DNA from 4 places in the Streptomyces sp. NPDC028722 genome. Region 2 is predicted to be linked to each of the others. Evidence: riboswitches for the same ligand, from Rfam matches in the RefSeq annotation. Region 2 holds a riboswitch; each other region holds the start of a gene.
What was found. Region 2 has a riboswitch for cyclic di-AMP ahead of AB0F03_RS17435 (C40 family peptidase). Riboswitches for the same ligand answer to the same signal wherever they lie in the genome.
Positions count from the first base shown of each region.

Region 1: another riboswitch for cyclic di-AMP. It lies ahead of AB0F03_RS06310 (HYD1 signature containing ADP-ribosyltransferase family protein); the one in region 2 lies ahead of AB0F03_RS17435 (C40 family peptidase).
Region 3: another riboswitch for cyclic di-AMP. It lies ahead of AB0F03_RS05660 (transglycosylase family protein); the one in region 2 lies ahead of AB0F03_RS17435 (C40 family peptidase).
Region 4: another riboswitch for cyclic di-AMP. It lies ahead of AB0F03_RS25505 (C40 family peptidase); the one in region 2 lies ahead of AB0F03_RS17435 (C40 family peptidase).

Region 1 is NZ_JBEZWU010000003.1:227,156-231,243, forward strand. Features, by position in the region: gene AB0F03_RS06295 (GntR family transcriptional regulator) at 1-398, shown strand, start outside; gene AB0F03_RS06300 (YdcF family protein) at 395-1,060, shown strand; gene AB0F03_RS06305 (hypothetical protein) at 1,328-1,873, opposite strand; gene AB0F03_RS06310 (HYD1 signature containing ADP-ribosyltransferase family protein) at 1,875-2,249, opposite strand; cyclic di-AMP (ydaO/yuaA leader) riboswitch at 2,252-2,416, opposite strand; gene AB0F03_RS06315 (hypothetical protein) at 3,373-3,882, shown strand.
Region 2 is NZ_JBEZWU010000009.1:258,194-262,281, reverse strand. Features, by position in the region: gene pcrA (DNA helicase PcrA) at 1-1,489, opposite strand, end outside; cyclic di-AMP (ydaO/yuaA leader) riboswitch at 1,731-1,899, shown strand; gene AB0F03_RS17435 (C40 family peptidase) at 1,908-3,008, shown strand; gene AB0F03_RS17430 (hypothetical protein) at 3,074-3,427, opposite strand; gene AB0F03_RS17425 (NlpC/P60 family protein) at 3,863-4,088, shown strand, end outside.
Region 3 is NZ_JBEZWU010000003.1:85,760-89,847, reverse strand. Features, by position in the region: gene AB0F03_RS05670 (cytochrome P450) at 1-410, shown strand, start outside; gene AB0F03_RS05665 (transglycosylase family protein) at 572-1,669, shown strand; cyclic di-AMP (ydaO/yuaA leader) riboswitch at 1,852-2,031, shown strand; gene AB0F03_RS05660 (transglycosylase family protein) at 2,036-2,761, shown strand; gene eno (phosphopyruvate hydratase) at 3,102-4,088, shown strand, end outside.
Region 4 is NZ_JBEZWU010000018.1:123,802-127,889, forward strand. Features, by position in the region: gene AB0F03_RS25490 (DUF397 domain-containing protein) at 1-194, opposite strand, end outside; gene AB0F03_RS25495 (helix-turn-helix transcriptional regulator) at 204-1,064, opposite strand; gene AB0F03_RS25500 (ATP-binding protein) at 1,279-1,737, shown strand; gene AB0F03_RS25505 (C40 family peptidase) at 1,912-2,385, opposite strand; cyclic di-AMP (ydaO/yuaA leader) riboswitch at 2,388-2,525, opposite strand; gene AB0F03_RS25510 (hypothetical protein) at 2,961-3,266, opposite strand; gene AB0F03_RS25515 (ATP-dependent Clp protease proteolytic subunit) at 3,275-3,910, opposite strand.

The DNA.
Region 1 (4,088 bases), on a different contig from region 2:
CTGACGTCTACGCCCGCGCGCGGCTGGTCAAGGAAGGAACGCAGCCCACACACACCCTGACCAGCTACTATCGGCCGGAGCACGTTGAGGGAACGCGCATTGTCGATCCCAAACCGGGCCCGGCCGGCAAGGGCGGCGGGTTCCGCGTGCTGTACGACGCGGGCTACGAGATCGATCACATGCGAGAGACGCTGTTTGCCCGGGTCCCCACCACTGACGAAGTGCAGCTCTTGCAGCTTGCGCCCGGCGAGTGGGTCGTAGAGCTACACCGAACGACCTTCACGGCCGATGGCACGGTGGTCGAATTTGCTTTGGGCGTGCATGCGGCGACGCGCTTCTCATGGACGTACGACTTCAAGGTTCCAGACTCGGCGGCGGAAGGCGGAACAGGGAAGTGATCTCGCAGCAGTCCTGGTCGGACGCTCAGCGTCTCTGGGACTTCCAGCAGATGGGGCACGAAGTGCGTCCGTGTTCGGTAGCCATCGGCCTAGGGAGCCATGATCTCGGGGTGGCCGACACCACGGCGGACCTCTTCCACCGTGGCATGGCGCCGCTCATCGTCTTCACCGGGGCGACCAGCAGAACGACGCAGGAACGGATGCCTCGCGGTGAGGCTGAGCACTACCGCGAGCGCGCTGTCGAGCTGGGGGTGCCGGCTGCCGCCATCCTTGTCGAGCCAAGGGCCCGGAACACCGGCGAGAACATCCGGTTCTCTCGCGCGCTTCTCGAAGAGCGACAGGTGCCTGTTTCATCCGTCCTCTTGGTCAGCAAGCCCTACGAGGAACGGCGCGCGTACGCGACGGCACGCAAGCTGTGGCCCACCGTCGAATGGGTGAGCACGTCCACTCTTATGGGGTTCCGCGACTACGTCGACTCGATTAGGGACCCACGGCTTGTGGTGGACATGCTGGTCGGCGCTCAGCAACGACTCATGATCTACCCCCGCCAGGGGTTCATGATCGAGCAGGAGACTCCGAGGGACGTCGAGGCGGCTTACGAGCGTCTCCGTGACGCCGGTTTCACGAGCCGACTCGCCCCGGAGACGACCCATCGTGCCTGATGAGGCGCGGTGAGTCCGTCTCAGTTTCCGTCTCGTTCAGCCCCGTCCACCCTCGTTCACTGAAGTACGCGCCCCGCTCCGGGGTACTGCGCTGAACAAGGATGAACGGCCCCGGATCAGCCCCTGACCGGCCCGGACAAACCTGCAAAGCGAGTTACGCTGGTTCATTCCAGTTACGGCCTCTGCCTGCCTGGCCAGGCACACCAGAAGGGCGGCATGCGGAACGGGTGCCGCCCCGCCTGCTGCCGAGGCGACCAAGGCAGGCGATCACTTCTTCCGTTCACGGGCTACGTTGGATACCTTTTCGCCAGTGACTGCGATACGCGTTGATGATGATTTTGTGGTGCGCAGCGCTTCCCTTGCCCATTCAAGGGCGGCGTCACGCGTCTTTAGCGTGACGATAACCCTGCGACTTCCAGCAGCCATAACCGACCATCCTCTACGCGTTTTGAGCACAGTGAGATTTCGCTTAGATGCACCCTTGCTGGTCCGCAAGCGAACTTTTGCGCGATTGCTGCTTTTCGCGCTCTTCATCTTCGGGCTGCGGGCGGCAATCCATTTTCTCGCGAATGCTTTTGCGCTGATTGTTTCTGGCGAGAATTCCTTTTGCTGCGCGATGGTGGCCACTTCGGGGACAGGGAATTCACCTAGCTCGCTACCCCCTACCGAAGTGCTGGCATCTGCGTAGCCCAAACGCCCGTCCGCAAATTGCTCCACCTTGCGGACCTCGTAACCGTCCTCGCCGATTTCACTCCAGATAATCACTGGGTCATCGGGAGATGTGTGATGCCAAGCAACCTTGAGGTAACGCATGTTAATTCATTCCCCAGTCCTTGATCCGTCCCGTCAGGTCGAGCGGATCGGTTCCGGGTACCACGTACACATGGGCCCGTCCAAAGCGTACTGTCAGTCCGGTCGTCTCGATCTGGATGAAGTGAGTGAACTTGGCTGCACAGTACGGTATCCGCACGAGAGCCTGGGACAGGTGGGAGCCGGTCAGGCTACCTGGGGCGATGTCCGTCAGGTACTGGCCGTCTCCGTGTCGGGCGTCCTTCGAGTTCTTACTCCGGAGGGAAGGAAGCAGGAGTCGACTCTCAAGGATCCTGCGCTGACCCTCTTCGGTCGTGTAGTGGAAGAGGTACGCAGGGTGGTCGACAGCGCCTGCGGCGTCATCAACGTTCTGGGGCACGGAAGACCTTTCGCCACCGCCTGCGAAAGATGACCTGTCGGGTTCGGGCTGGCGAAGTCCCGGCCGCACTCAACGGCTTCACCCCAAGAGAGGGGATGAACCTCTCGTTACGCTTGGGTCTTCCGCTCCTGCCGGTCCGCATGTGAGTGACCTAGCACCCGTACGGCGGCAGGACTCGGCGTCCGCACAGGCTGCCCCTTCCCGGTGATGGGGCCCGATGTCGCCCCAAATTCTACCAGTGGCAGTGGAGTTGACACCCACGACGCCAGTGGGGACTGGGCGAAGCGCGGAGGCCGAAGGCCCTGGGCTGTCGGGTCGCCCGTGGGCCGCCGCAGGGTGGCCCTCAGCGGCCGACAACACCATCGGCCACCGTTCCAACACAGACCAGCTCTGCATCCACGTCGATCCTGTGAGGTCGCTCGGGCCCGACGTCGCTTCTTCACTAAGGGCGACGTCCGAGCCGCCATGTCGCCGCAGCTTCGATGCTTAGAATGCCTGCGGTGATCCCCTCGGTATCTAGATGGGGCATCCATGGGGCACCGGACGTCGGCCAGCGGAAAAGTTGAGGTAGGTCGGCGCTTGCTACGTGTAAAACCTGTCGGTCGTGCCCTAGGGCCGTCTATGGCGGCGGCCGATCGGCCTCGGCCGCCGCGGTGGTGTGGCGGTGGCGCCAAGAGGTCCTCACTCCCCAGTCGGCGACGCGCTGACGGCAGTCGTTGACGGCAACAAGCGTGCACTTCGCCGAACGTCGGTGAGCCTTCGTGCACTTCGCCGGCGAGGTCTGAGCCACGAGAACTAGGCCACTGAGCCGGCGGGATGAACCCCTAATTCCGTGCGCCAGTCATCATGCCAAGGCTCCCACGACTCGCCACCACTGCGGAGAGGCCCGACCCCGGCGGCGCATAAGGCAGGGCCGGTTTTCGTCGCGTGTGCGACGCACTCTTTGCCGCCTTCCAGCCGCCTCTGGTGCAAATCATCACGAACGGTACTTATTGGAGTTCGGATCTTAAGGGCCCTGCCCAACGTTAGGATTACAATTACGGGTTCCACTCAGTCACCTCGCGCCCTGATGACATCGGCCAAAACAGCCCGATGTGTGCGCTGACACAAGTACCCTACTGGCATGCCGCACTTCGACACCGTATGGCCAGTTGCATCATTTGTATTCGGTGCAGCTCTTGCGCAGCTCAATTCTTCCCTCGCCGAGAAGCGACAGAACGCGCGAGAGAGAGAAGCAAGGGAATATGAAACGAGCAAGGCTTTCCTTGAAGGAAAAAAGAACTTCGAGATACAAGTCCTATCTGACGTCTATGGAACGCTTAACAAGCTGAGGGCGGCGGCAGATGCGCTTGCGAGATGGCACCGGAGTCACGAGGGCGACAGAGACTCAAGCGCAGCGGAAGAGTTGTGCTCTCGCCTACAGTCGGAGGCTGCGGAGGTGTGGCGCTTGAATGAATTGCTGTTTGATGATGAGCTCAATGAGCTCGTCACTGAATCGATGTCTCGCGAACTATTCCCTGACGGGCCTAGAGTAATACCGGCTCAAGAGGTGCTGGAGGGTTACGGCGACAGCATTTGGGACGCTCATGCTGCTGTGGCCGAAAAACTGAAAAAACTTTATACTTCAAGTTAGGTCAGAGACGTCGGGCGACGTCAGGGGTGTCTTCACTCCCCAGTCGGCGACGCACTGACGGCAGTCGTTGACGGCAACAAGCGTGCACTTCGCCGTACCCCGGAAAGCCTTCGTGCACCTCGCTGGCGAGGTCTGAGCGACGAGAACTAGGCCACTGAGCTGGCGGAGCGAACTCCTAAAGCGGGTGTCGCAGGTTCGAATCCTGC
Region 2 (4,088 bases):
CCCGCTTGGGCACGTTGAGGATGCGGCGCAGCGGCACCGAGTCCTCGGGGTTGGCGAGGACACGCAGGTAGGCCAGGACGTCCCGGACCTCCTTGCGCTCGTAGAAGCGGACACCGCCGACGACCTTGTACGGCAGGCCGACGCGGATGAAGACCTCTTCGAAGACACGGGACTGGGCGTTGGTGCGGTAGAAGACGGCGACGTCCCCGGCGCGCGCGTCGCCCGCGTCGGTGAGCCGGTCTATCTCGTCCGCGACGAACTGGGCCTCGTCGTGCTCGGTGTCGGCGACGTAACCGGTGATCCGGGCGCCGTGGCCGGCGTTGGTCCACAGGTTCTTCGGGCGGCGGGACTCGTTGCGCTCGATGACCGCGTTGGCGGCGGACAGGATCGTCTGCGTGGAGCGGTAGTTCTGCTCCAGCAGGATCGTCGTCGCGTTCGGGTAGTCCTCCTCGAACTGGAGGATGTTGCGGATCGTCGCGCCCCGGAAGGCGTAGATCGACTGGTCGGCGTCACCCACGACACACAGTTCGGCCGGCGGCAGGTCACCGTCACCGGGCGGTACGTCGGCGGCCTGCTCGCCCGTCCCGACCAGCTCGCGCACCAGGGCGTACTGGGCGTGGTTGGTGTCCTGGTACTCGTCGACCAGGACGTGCCGGAAGCGGCGGCGGTAGTGGTCGGCGACGTCCGGGAAGGCGCGCAGCAGGTTGACGGTCGTCATGATCAGGTCGTCGAAGTCGAGGGCGTTGGCCTCGCGCAGCCGCGACTGGTAGAGCGCGTACGCCTGGGCGAGGGTCTTCTCGAACCCGTCGGCGGCCTGGGCGGCGAAGTCCTCCTCGTCGATCAGCTCGTTCTTCAGATTGCTGATCTTGGCGCTGAAGGACTTGGGCGGGTAGCGCTTGGGGTCGAGTTCCAGATCACGGCAGACCAGGGCCATCAGACGCTTGCTGTCGGCCGCGTCGTAGATCGAGAACGACGAGGTGAAACCGAGCTTCTTCGACTCGCGGCGGAGGATGCGCACGCACGCGCTGTGGAAGGTCATCACCCACATCGCGTTGGCGCGCGGGCCGACGAGCTGCTCGACGCGCTCCTTCATCTCGCCGGCGGCCTTGTTGGTGAAGGTGATCGCGAGGATCTGCCCCGGGTGGACGCTCCGCTCGGCGAGCAGGTGGGCGATGCGGTGGGTGAGCACCCGGGTCTTGCCGGAACCGGCGCCGGCGACGATGAGCAGCGGGGAGCCGGCGTGCACGACCGCGGCGCGCTGGTTCTCGTTCAGCCCCTCCAGGAGCGCCGCCGCGTCGATCACGGGGCGCGGGGCGCCGTCGCGGTAGTGGGAGTCCCGGTCCGGCGGCACGTCGAACTTCCCGCCGAACAGATCGTCCGGAAGGGGCTCCGGAGCGTGGTCGTGCTCGGGCGGCGGCGGGAGCTCCTCGTCGTGCCCACGCGGGGGCTGGAGGTCCGCCAGGAAGCTGTCGTCAAAGAGGCTGCTCATCGCTCTCCGAGTCTAGGGCGCCCCACCGACAACCGGTCACCGTCCCGCAAGTCGATCTTCGCCACACGGGTGCCTCACGACCCCTCACGCATCGGAAGCGCCTGGTCACCTCCGCGTGAACCCGTCCCGAGGTCACGGAAATGTATCGGACATATTGCGCACCAACCTTCACAGAAGCCACACGAGTTGGCTAGGTTGCCGTCAGGCCGCACGACCCCCCTCCGGCGAACGTCGCCGGGCCGCGCGGCCTCCGCCGAGTCCGGCGTGCCCCCTGCGCGGCGCCCGGAGCCGGGGACCCACCGAATCCCGGGGTGAATCGGCCGACTCCCGCCCGGGACGACGCCGTAGGGCAACCCTTCCGTCCGCCCGAACCCGACAGCTAACCCGGTAGGCGGCAGCTAGGAAGGAGTCGCCTCCCTTGGCGTCGCACCGCAAGCCGCGCCCCGGCGGAACCCCCGGAGCGGGCGTCCGCACCCCCGCTCTCGCCACCGCCGCCCTCACCTCCCTCGCCGTGCTCTCCCAGACCGCGGAGGCCGTTCCCGAGGCCGGTCACGGCAGGCCGAGCCCGGAGGAGGTCGAGCGGAAGATCGACGACCTCTACCGCCGGGCGGACTCCGCGACCGGGACGGCCGCGGCGGCCGAGGAACCGGCCGGCGCCCCACGGCGGCAGGCCGACAGCCTCCAGCGGCTCCGTGACGAGGTCGCCCGGCGCGCGGCCCGGGCCCGTGCCGTCCCGGGCCCCCGCGGCGCCGCCCCGGCCCCGGCCCCGGCCCCGGCCATCCTGCCGCCCCCGCGGGGCGGGGACGCCGTGGTGCCCAGGGGGAGGGTGGGCGCCGCGACAACGGCAGCGGGCCGGGATGTGGTGGCACCCCGGTGGAACGGGAACGCCGTAGCACCGGCCCCCGGAGACATCACCACACTCGCACCGTCGGCACCGGCGGCACCGGCGGCCAGGGACGCGGTCGCACCGGGCCGGGGGATGGCCGTCGTACCGCCCGCGGACTCGGACGTACCGCACGGAGACAGCCGGCCGGAGGTCACCGCTCGGGACACGCGGGACCCGAAGGCGGTGAAGGCCGCCGTTCAGAGAAAGCTCGCCCACGCGCGCGTGCTGCTCGCACGGCGGACCGCCCAGGGTTCCGCGCCCTCCGGCACGGACGCGGCCAAGGCCGGGAAGGCCGTCGCCTTCGCCCGGGCCCAGCTCGGCAAGCCGTGCGTGTGGGGCGCCGCCGGTCCCGGCTCCTACGACTGCTCGGGCCTGACCCAGGCCGCCTGGAAGTCCGCCGGCGTCACCCTGCCGCGTACCGCCCGCGGCCAGGCCACCGCCGGCACCACGGTCCCGCCGGCCGACGCCCGCCCCGGCGATCTCGTCTTCTTCCACGGCGACCGCCGCCACGTCGGGCTCTGCACGGGCGACGGCATGATGATCCACGCGCCCAGACCGGGCGCGTACGTCCGTGAGGAGCCGATCTCCGCCGCCGGCGAGTCGGCCGTCCACAGCGTGGTGCGGCCGGGCTGACGCCCCGGTCCGGTCCTGGCCGGCCTACCGGGCCGGCGCGGACCGGCGGCCTACCGGGCCGGCGATCAGGTCCAGAGGACGGCGATGAAGATGTTCGCCGTGGTCAGCAGGCCGACGAGCGCGAACTGGCTCTTGTCGATACGCTCCTCGTCGCGCTTGACGTAGACCAGCCCGAGGATCACGATCAGCAGGGCCAGCTTCACGCCGATCTTCACGGTGTTGATGTGGTGGTCGTCGGCCTGGTTGAGGCCGACCAGCGCCACGCCGGTGACCAGCATGGTCAGCGCGCCGTGCAGCATTCCGGGCACGAACCGGGCCGTGCCCCGGCCCATCGCCTTCATCTGGGTGAGGAAACCGCCGAGCAGCGCGGCGATACCGACGATGTGCAGGCCGACGAAGAGATGGATGAGTACGTCCATGGGGCCGGAGCCTAACCAGGGGTGTCCCGGCCTCCCGTCACCGGCCCCACCCGAGCGCCCGGCGCGAGGGTCACGGGCACCGACGAACCTCGCATATATGCGAGCCATAGCACCCCACTCCTCCCGCCTGCCCCACTTCTCGCGCTTCGGTCATCACGCCGCGTGAAGGGAACGACTCCGGCTGGGCAGCGAGATCACATGTGGTCATATCCCGGCGCGTCGCGGACAGTTCCGCACAGTGCGTTACCAACTCGTCACCGTTCGGCCTAGCGTCCTCCCCCAGGTGACCGGCTCCCCACGCCGCCCGTTCCAGGGTGGCAGTCGGCCACCCGCGCCGAGAAGGATCCGGCGGCGGCCCGTTCCCCCTGTGCGGACCGCCGCCGGGCGCACTGACCGCTCGACATACGAGCCGTACGGAAGGACGTGACGGTCCAGTTGGCAGCGCACCGCAAGCCCCGGCAACGCTCGCTCAGTGGTACGGCCCGCACAGCCGCCACACTCGCCCTGGCGGGCGTGGCCACCGCGACGGGCTTCGACGGGACGGGCCACGCCGAGCCCCGGCTGACGCCCGGACAGGTGAAGGCCGAGGTGGACCACCTGTACCGGGAGGCCGAGACCGCCACCGAGAAGTACGACGGGGCGAAGGAGGAGGCGGAGGCGG
Region 3 (4,088 bases), on a different contig from region 2:
ACCTGCTGGAGACCGGCGTGGAGGAACTGCTGCGCTACGACGGGCCGGTGGAGCTGGCCACCTGGCGGTTCGCCACCGAGCCGCTCACCATCGGCGGGCAGGACATCGCGCCGGGCGATCCGGTGCTCGTCGTCCTGGCCGCGGCGGACCGGGACCCGGAGCGGTTCACCGGCCCGGACGTGCTCGACCTCGCCCGCCGCGACAACCAGCACCTCGGCTACGGCCACGGCATCCACTACTGCCTCGGCGCCCCGCTCGCCCGGCTGGAGGGCCAGACCGCGCTCGCCACCCTGCTCACCCGCCTGCCCGACCTGCGTCTCGCCGCGGACCCAGCCGAGCTGCGCTGGCGCGGCGGGCTCATCATGCGCGGTCTGCGCACCCTGCCGGTGGAGTTCACACCCACCGCGTGAGGCCCACCGCGCCACGGAAATGACAGACGTTCAACTTTGTGATCTTCACGTGATCTGTGCGGCATTAACTTGTGACAAGTGATCGTCTGCCGATACGTTCACCCCTCAACGCGGCGGGCACCGTTCGCCGCCGGTCCTGCTGTCGCTCGAAAGGCTCCTGCATGCTCTCCGGGAACGGCCGACACCGTCGCCCCCGTCAGGCTCCGGCCCTCCTCGTCGCGGCCGGCGTGACCGGTTCCGCCATCGCCATTCCGCTCCTCGGCGCCGCGAGCGCCCACGCGGCCGACGGCACCACCTGGGACAAGGTGGCCGAATGCGAGAGCGGCGGCTCCTGGAGCGCGGACAACGGCAACGGGTACTTCGGCGGCCTCCAGATCTCGCAGGACGACTGGGCCAAGTACGGCGGCAGCCAGTACGCGGCCAGCGCCGACCAGGCCAGCCGCTCCCAGCAGATCGCCGTCGCCGAGAAGATCCTCGCCGCCAAGGGCACCACTCCGTGGGCCACCTGCGCCCTGCTGTCCGGGCTGACCTCGAACTCGGGCTCCGTGGACGTCGACACCGGCGTCGGCGGCACCGGCGGCACCGGCGGTTCCGGTGACACCGGCGGATCCGGAGGTTCGACCGGCACCTCGGACTCGACCGGCTCGCCGGGATCGGCCGGTACGTCCGGCAGTTCCGGTACTTCCGACACGTCCGGCACGTCCGGCTCGCCGGATTCGCCGTCCTCCACCGGTGCCGGCTCGCACACCGGCTCCGGTTCCGGTTCCGGTTCCTCCTCGGCCCCGGCCACCACGCCGACCGCGAAACCGGACAAGGGCACCGGCAAGGCCACCGGGACCAAAACTCCCGAGTCCGACAAGTCCACTCCGTCGGACGCCGGAACCCCGCAGGGTGCCGACAGCTCGGCCACGGCCACCCCCGACACCGGCAATCCGGACAATCCCCAACAGGCCGCCGGTTCTTGGAGTCTGGTCGACACCGGCAGCCTGGACGCCGGCGGGCGCCACCGCGGCACGAGTGCGGACGAAACCGTGACAAACGGTCAAAGTCCCGCACTGTCCGGCCGCCACGCCTCCCGGGAGTCGGACGCCTACACCGTCCACGAGGGTGACACCCTCGCCTCCATCGCCGACTCCCTTGACGTCGACGGCGGCTGGCGGGCGCTCTACGCCGGCAACAAGAAGGCCATAGGCACCGACCCGAACCACATCAGTGCCGGTCAGACCCTCGAAGTCGGGTACGAAACGGACGCGAAATAGCGAGAGTTGACGCCTCATTTGGCGCTTGATGTCCGTTTTGGCGAAAGTGTGGGATGAGTCTCAGAAGCCCTGATCGTCTTTGAAATTCCGTCGATCACGTGTCTACGGTCGAGATCGCTCGTCACCACGAGCCCCGGCAGTCGCAACGCCGAATCCTGCCAGCGGTTGCCCGGGAACAGTCGTCGCGTCAAGCGCCGCAGGCAGGAGCGGGGGACCCAAGGTAAGTGCCGGGACCAGCAGTCGAAGAGGCTGGCACCGGCTGGGGGTGAAGCCGCACCTCGCGTGACAGCGAGAGGTGCGGCCGGGCAACTCAACCGGCCCGAACCCGACAGCTCACCTCGCAGGCGTCGGTGAGGGGATAGATTCATGCTGTTTTCCGCCAAGGGCAAGCACCGTCGTCCGTCCAAGGCCGTTCGTGCCATCACGCTCGCCGGTGTCACCGGCGCCGCCGTCGCCGCCCCGCTGATGGCGACCGGCACCGCCTCCGCCGCCACCACCTCCGAGTGGGACGCCGTCGCCCAGTGCGAGTCCGGCGGCAACTGGGCCATCAACACCGGTAACGGCTACTACGGCGGTCTTCAGTTCTCCGCCTCCACCTGGGCCGCGTACGGCGGCACGCAGTACGCCGCCACCGCCGACCGGGCCGGCAAGGCGCAGCAGATCGCCGTCGCCGAGAAGGTCCTGGCCGCGCAGGGCAAGGGCGCCTGGCCGGTCTGCGGCACGGGCCTGTCGGGCGCGTCCTCCAGCGGCTCCGCCCCGAGCACCACCCCGGACTCGGCCGGTACCACCACCCGCTCCACCGACCAGCAGACCGCCTCCCGCTCCGCCGAGCGCCCGGCCGCGTCCGCGAGCCAGGCCCCGAGCCAGGCGCCGAGCCAGAGCCAGAACAAGAGCAAGACCGTCACCACCCCGACCGGCAAGACGGTCAAGAAGGGCGACGGCGAGTACAAGGTCGTCACCGGCGACACCCTCAGCTCCATCGCCACCGCGCACCACGTGCAGGGCGGCTGGGCGAAGCTGTTCGAGCTGAACAAGGACATCGTCCAGGACGCCAACCTCATCTACCCGGGTCAGCAGCTGCACCTGAAGTGACCCCCGGCTCCGCACGGAGCCACAGCCCCCTCACACCCGGCCCGCATACCGAGGGCCCCGTGAGGGGGTCCCCGTCCCCACGGGCTCCCCGCCCCGGTGCGTGTTCCCCCGTACGCACCGCGGCGGGGCTTTTTTCTGCCCGCCGCCCTTTCCCCTCCGTCCCGGCCCCTTTTCGCCGATCCCCTTTGTTTCGGCAACAAACAAAAGGTACGGTCGCCTTGTCCACGGGACGGTCGGTCGGTGGCCGACGCCCCCGGGACGGTTAGGCTCTAGTCGCAAGGCACAGCCGTAAGGCACCCAGCCCCGCACTTCCAGCGTCACATCCAAGAAGGAGATGCTCGTGCCGTCCATCGACGTCGTCGTAGCCCGGGAAATCCTGGACTCCCGAGGCAACCCCACGGTCGAGGTCGAGGTCGGCCTCGACGACGGCAGCACGGGTCGTGCCGCCGTTCCGTCCGGCGCCTCGACCGGCGCCTTCGAGGCCATCGAGCTGCGCGACGGTGACCCGAACCGCTACCAGGGCAAGGGCGTCGAGAAGGCCGTCCTCGCCGTGATCGAGCAGATCGGCCCGGAGCTGGTGGGCTACGACGCCACCGAGCAGCGCCTGATCGACCAGGCCATGTTCGACCTGGACGCCACCGACAACAAGGGCTCCCTCGGCGCCAACGCCATCCTCGGCGTCTCGCTCGCCGTCGCCCACGCCGCCTCCGAGGCCAGCGACCTGCCGCTCTTCCGCTACCTGGGCGGCCCGAACGCGCACCTGCTGCCGGTGCCGATGATGAACATCCTGAACGGCGGCTCGCACGCCGACTCCAACGTGGACATCCAGGAGTTCATGATCGCCCCGATCGGCGCGGAGTCCTTCTCCGAGGCCCTGCGCTGGGGCACCGAGGTCTACCACACGCTGAAGAAGGTCCTGAAGAGCAAGGGCCTGTCCACCGGTCTCGGCGACGAGGGCGGCTTCGCCCCGAACCTCGGCTCCAACCGCGAGGCCCTCGACCTCATCCTCGAGGCGATCAAGGAGGCCGGCTACACCCCCGGCGAGCAGATCGCCCTGGCCCTCGACGTCGCCGCCTCCGAGTTCTACAAGGACGGCTCGTACGCCTTCGAGGGCAAGTCCCGCTCCGCCCAGGAGATGACCGAGTACTACGCCGAGCTGGTCGAGGCGTACCCGCTGGTCTCCATCGAGGACCCGCTGTTCGAGGACGACTGGGAGGGCTGGAAGACCATCACCGACCAGCTCGGTGACAAGGTCCAGCTCGTCGGTGACGACCTGTTCGTCACCAACCCCGAGCGCCTCGCCCGGGGCATCGAGGACGGCGCCGCC
Region 4 (4,088 bases), on a different contig from region 2:
CTGCCGGCGGAGAAGAGCAGTGCCGGTCCGGCCGGGGTCTTGGAGTCACGCACGGCGAGCAGCCCCGCTCCGGGGCCGGAGCGCGGCCGGGCCGTCTCCACGCAGTTGTTGGCGCCCGTGCTGTAGCTGCTGCGCAGCCAGCGCACGTCGCGCAGGTCGGTACTGGCAGGGATGCTCCGAGGCGGTGCGGGCATGGTGCCTCCTTACGCGCCGTCACCTATTGCGGCGATGTAGTCCAACGAGTCCTCGGGGGAAAGGGCGTGGAACTGAAGGGCGTGGAAGGCCTCGGTGTAGGCCACCAGGTCTTCTTTCCGTTCCAGGTAGAGGCTACTCGTCAACTGGTCGAGAACGACTACATCCAGATCGGAAGTGCTCGGAAATGAGAAGATAACGAAAGGCCCGGTGAGGCCGATATGCGCCCCGGCACTGAAGGGCAGGATCTGGAGCCGTACCTGGGGCAGCGAGGCGGCCTCCATCAGCCGCTGCAGCTGACGGGCCATCACCCGGGGACCACCGACCTCGCGGCGCAGCACCGCCTCGTCCAGTACGGCGCTCAGCGTCGGCGGCGGGTCCACGCGTAACACGTCCTGCCTGGCCAGACGCACCTCCACCAGCGTGTCCAACCGGTCCTCGTCCAGGTCCTTCACGGCCGCCCGGGTGACCGCGCGGGCGTACTCGGCCGTCTGGAGCAGGCCCGGTACGACCGTGGTCTCCAGGGTGCGCATGGCGCTCGCCTGCGACTCCAGGCTGATGAAGTCACGGTAGGTGGGAGGGAGTTCCCCGCGGTAGGCGTGCCACCAGCGGTTGCGGCCACCCGCGTCCTGCGACCCCGCCAGCATCAGCAGCAACTCGCGCAGGTGTCCGTCGTGGACCCCGTAGGCGTCCAGCAGCAACCGCAGATCGGCCGGTTTCACGCCGCTGGCGCCGGTCTCGATGCGGCTCACTTTCGACTGGTGCCAGCCGACGAGCCGGGCCGCCTCACCACTGGTGAATCCGGCACCGGTACGCAGCCTGCGCAGTTCGGCGCCCAGTTTCCGACGGCGCACTGCCGGACCGTTCTGCATGGGCTCCTCCTTACTCCTTCCGGGCCGCCCACATACGGTTTCGCAGCGCGGAGTTCACCGCTTCGAGCGACAGATATATGCATATCCCGGTGGATCGCTCCCCCTGACCGACCCGTTGATGGCAGTCTGGCGAACAAGCACCAGTTCCGGGACCGTACTCGAAGCATTCGCTGTATGTCGGACCGCGGTCCCGCGGGAAAGGGACGACGTCGCCATGGCAGACCATCTGGAAGCATCCATCACTCTGCCGAGCGATCCCGCCTCGGTCCACGCGGCCCGCTCCTACGTCGTGGGCACCCTCGCGGAGTGGGGCCTGCCGTCGGACACCGAAACGGCCGACACCGTGCGGCTCATCGTCTCGGAGCTGGCCACCAACGCCGTGCAGCACACCTTCGGCCAGTCACCCACCTTCACGGTCGACATCGCACTGGACCGTGACGAACACCTGCGGATCGGCGTCACGGACAGTCATCCCCGCTTCCCGAAGAGACTGCCCGCCGCCGTGCAGCAGGACAACGGCCGCGGCATGGTCATCATCCGCTGGCTCACCGCGGAGCACGGCGGCAGGCTCCGTGTCCGCCCCACCCGTGAGGGCGGCAAGACGGTCTGCATCGAACTTCCGTGGACGGTCCCGGCCGCCCCGTTACCGGCAGGCGGACCGCAGGAGCCCTGAGCATCGCGTCCTGGCCGCACGGCCGGCTCCGCCGGAGGATGTGTCGGCCCCGGGCCGCCCGCGGTGGCGGGCGGGCACCGGGGCGGCGCTACGGCGCTCGGAGCGGGACCGGAGCGGGACCGGCGCCGGCCGTTCGCCGGAGCCGGGGCCGGGCGCTCTCGCTCCGCGGCCGGGTCAGCTGACCCGGCCGTACCAGACGCTCCTGGTCCAGATCTTCTGAAGCCTCACCACGTCACCGGTCCTCGGGGCGTGCCAGATCTTTCCGTGGCCCGCGTAGATGCCGACGTGGTACACGTTGGAACCCGAGTGGAAGAACACCAGGTCGCCCGCCTTGCGGCTGCGGGCGGAGATGTGGTGGGTCTTGTTGTACTGCTGCGCGGCGGTGCGCGGCAGCTTCTTGCCCACCTTCTTGAAGGAGTAGAAGGTCAGCCCCGAGCAGTCGAACCTGCGCGGGCCCGTGGCGCCCCACTTGTACGGTGCACCTTTCTTGGAGGCCGCGACCTTGAGTGCCTTCGTCGCCATCGTCGCGGCGGACGCGTCGGTGGCGAGGCCGGGCACGGCGATCGAGCCGCCTACAGCGGCGAGGGTGAGGGCCGAGGCCGTGCCGGCTCTGGCCATCAGTGACGGGACACGATTGAGCGCAGTCATGCGCAACCCTTCGTCAGCCGCCTGTGAAGGATGACCTGTCGGATTCGGGCTGGCGAAGTTGCCCGGCCGTGTTGCCACGGCTTCACCCCAAGGGCGGCTCGGAACCCCGCCCGTCCGCGTCGAGCGGACGAACATGTGTTCCGGCGACCCGTCTTGCCTGGGTCCTCCACTCCTGCCGATCCACTCCTGTCGACCGGTCATCCGGGCGGCGGCAGGACTCGGCGTCCGCCCGGATCGCCCCGCCGCGGTGGCGGGGTCTTGTCGTCAGTCAGGGATCTTGACCTACAACTGTCGTAAAATCCCAACGGAATCGGGGATTTGTGGTGTTACTCACCACTCACCCGTTCGGGTGGACATCGCTGTGTTCGAGGCATCGTCAGGACCCGTGCGTAGCCCCGGACCTGGGGCTAAACGCTCTTCGGCACACACCCGACCCACATGCCGCACAAGTCGGGAAGCCCGAAAATCATTCCGGATATCCACCGGACGGTCGTACCTCGTTCGGACCGTTTCGAGTCCGCCGCGAACGGCAAGCGCCGACACGGGGACCCCGGCAGGCCGGCCGGGTGTCCGCCTCAGCCGACGGCGTCGGGCGGGAGCGCGACGCGAGCGGTACGGCGCTCACCGTCCAGCACGCGCAAGGCGCGTGCCAGCGTGCCCCCGTGCAGCTCCGTCTCGCCCCGCTGGTGCATCACCTCGAGCGCGTCCCTCAGCTCTGCCGCCTTGCGCACCAGGGCCTGCGCCGCGCGCAGCCCGTGGTACGTGTCCCCGGGCCGGGCCGGATTGACGCGGCCCAGCAGGTCGGCCGCCTCCAGATAACGGTCGATCAGGTCGCCCTCGGCGCGGGTCAGCGCGGGCAGCGGCGGCAGCTCCGGCTGCATCGGGGGGCTCACCTCGCGTCGGGTGCGCCGGGCGCGTCCCGGCGGCTGGGCACGATGTGGTCCACCAGGCCGTAGGCCAGGGCCCCGGGGGCGTCCAGGAACAGGTCCCGCGCCAGATCCTCGTGCACCTGCCCGGCCGTGCGCCCCGTGTGCCGGACGAGCATCTCCGCCAGCAGCGCGCGGACCCGGTCCAGCTCCTCGGCCTCGACGAGCAGGTCGCTGGGCCGGCCGCGCACCGGCTCGGGCAGTCCGGGCTGCTCGATCAGCATGCGCGCGCCGGGCAGCGCGTACCGCTTGCCCGGGGCGCCGGCCGCGAGCAGCACCGCGGCGGTGGAGGAGGCCTGTCCCAGGCAGTACGTCGCCACGTCGCAGCTGATGTAGCGCATGGTGTCGTAGATCGTGGTCATGGCGTGGAAGGGCCCGCCCGGCGAGTTGATGTACAGCGTGATGTCCCGGTCCGGGGCCGCGTGTTCGAGGTACATGAGCTGCGCCGTCACGTCGCTCGCGGCGACGTCGTCGGCCGGGGTGCCGAGGAGGACGATCCGGGACTCGAAGAGCTTCCCGTACGGGTCGAGCGTGCGGGCGCCGCCGCCCGTGCGCTCGGTGAACCCGGGCAGGACATGGCGGGCGGACGGTCGGGACATGGGCACACCCCTCTCGCGGTGGACCGGCTCCGGTCCACTCTCTGTGAAAAATGTACAGGACGTACAGAGCGGGGGAGGTGTGTGCCGGTGGACACGCCGCCCGCCGCGGCGGGGTCCGGGGCGGCGGGCCGCGGCTGCCGGGCAGGCCGGCCCCGCGGGGATGCCCCGTAAGCTGGTG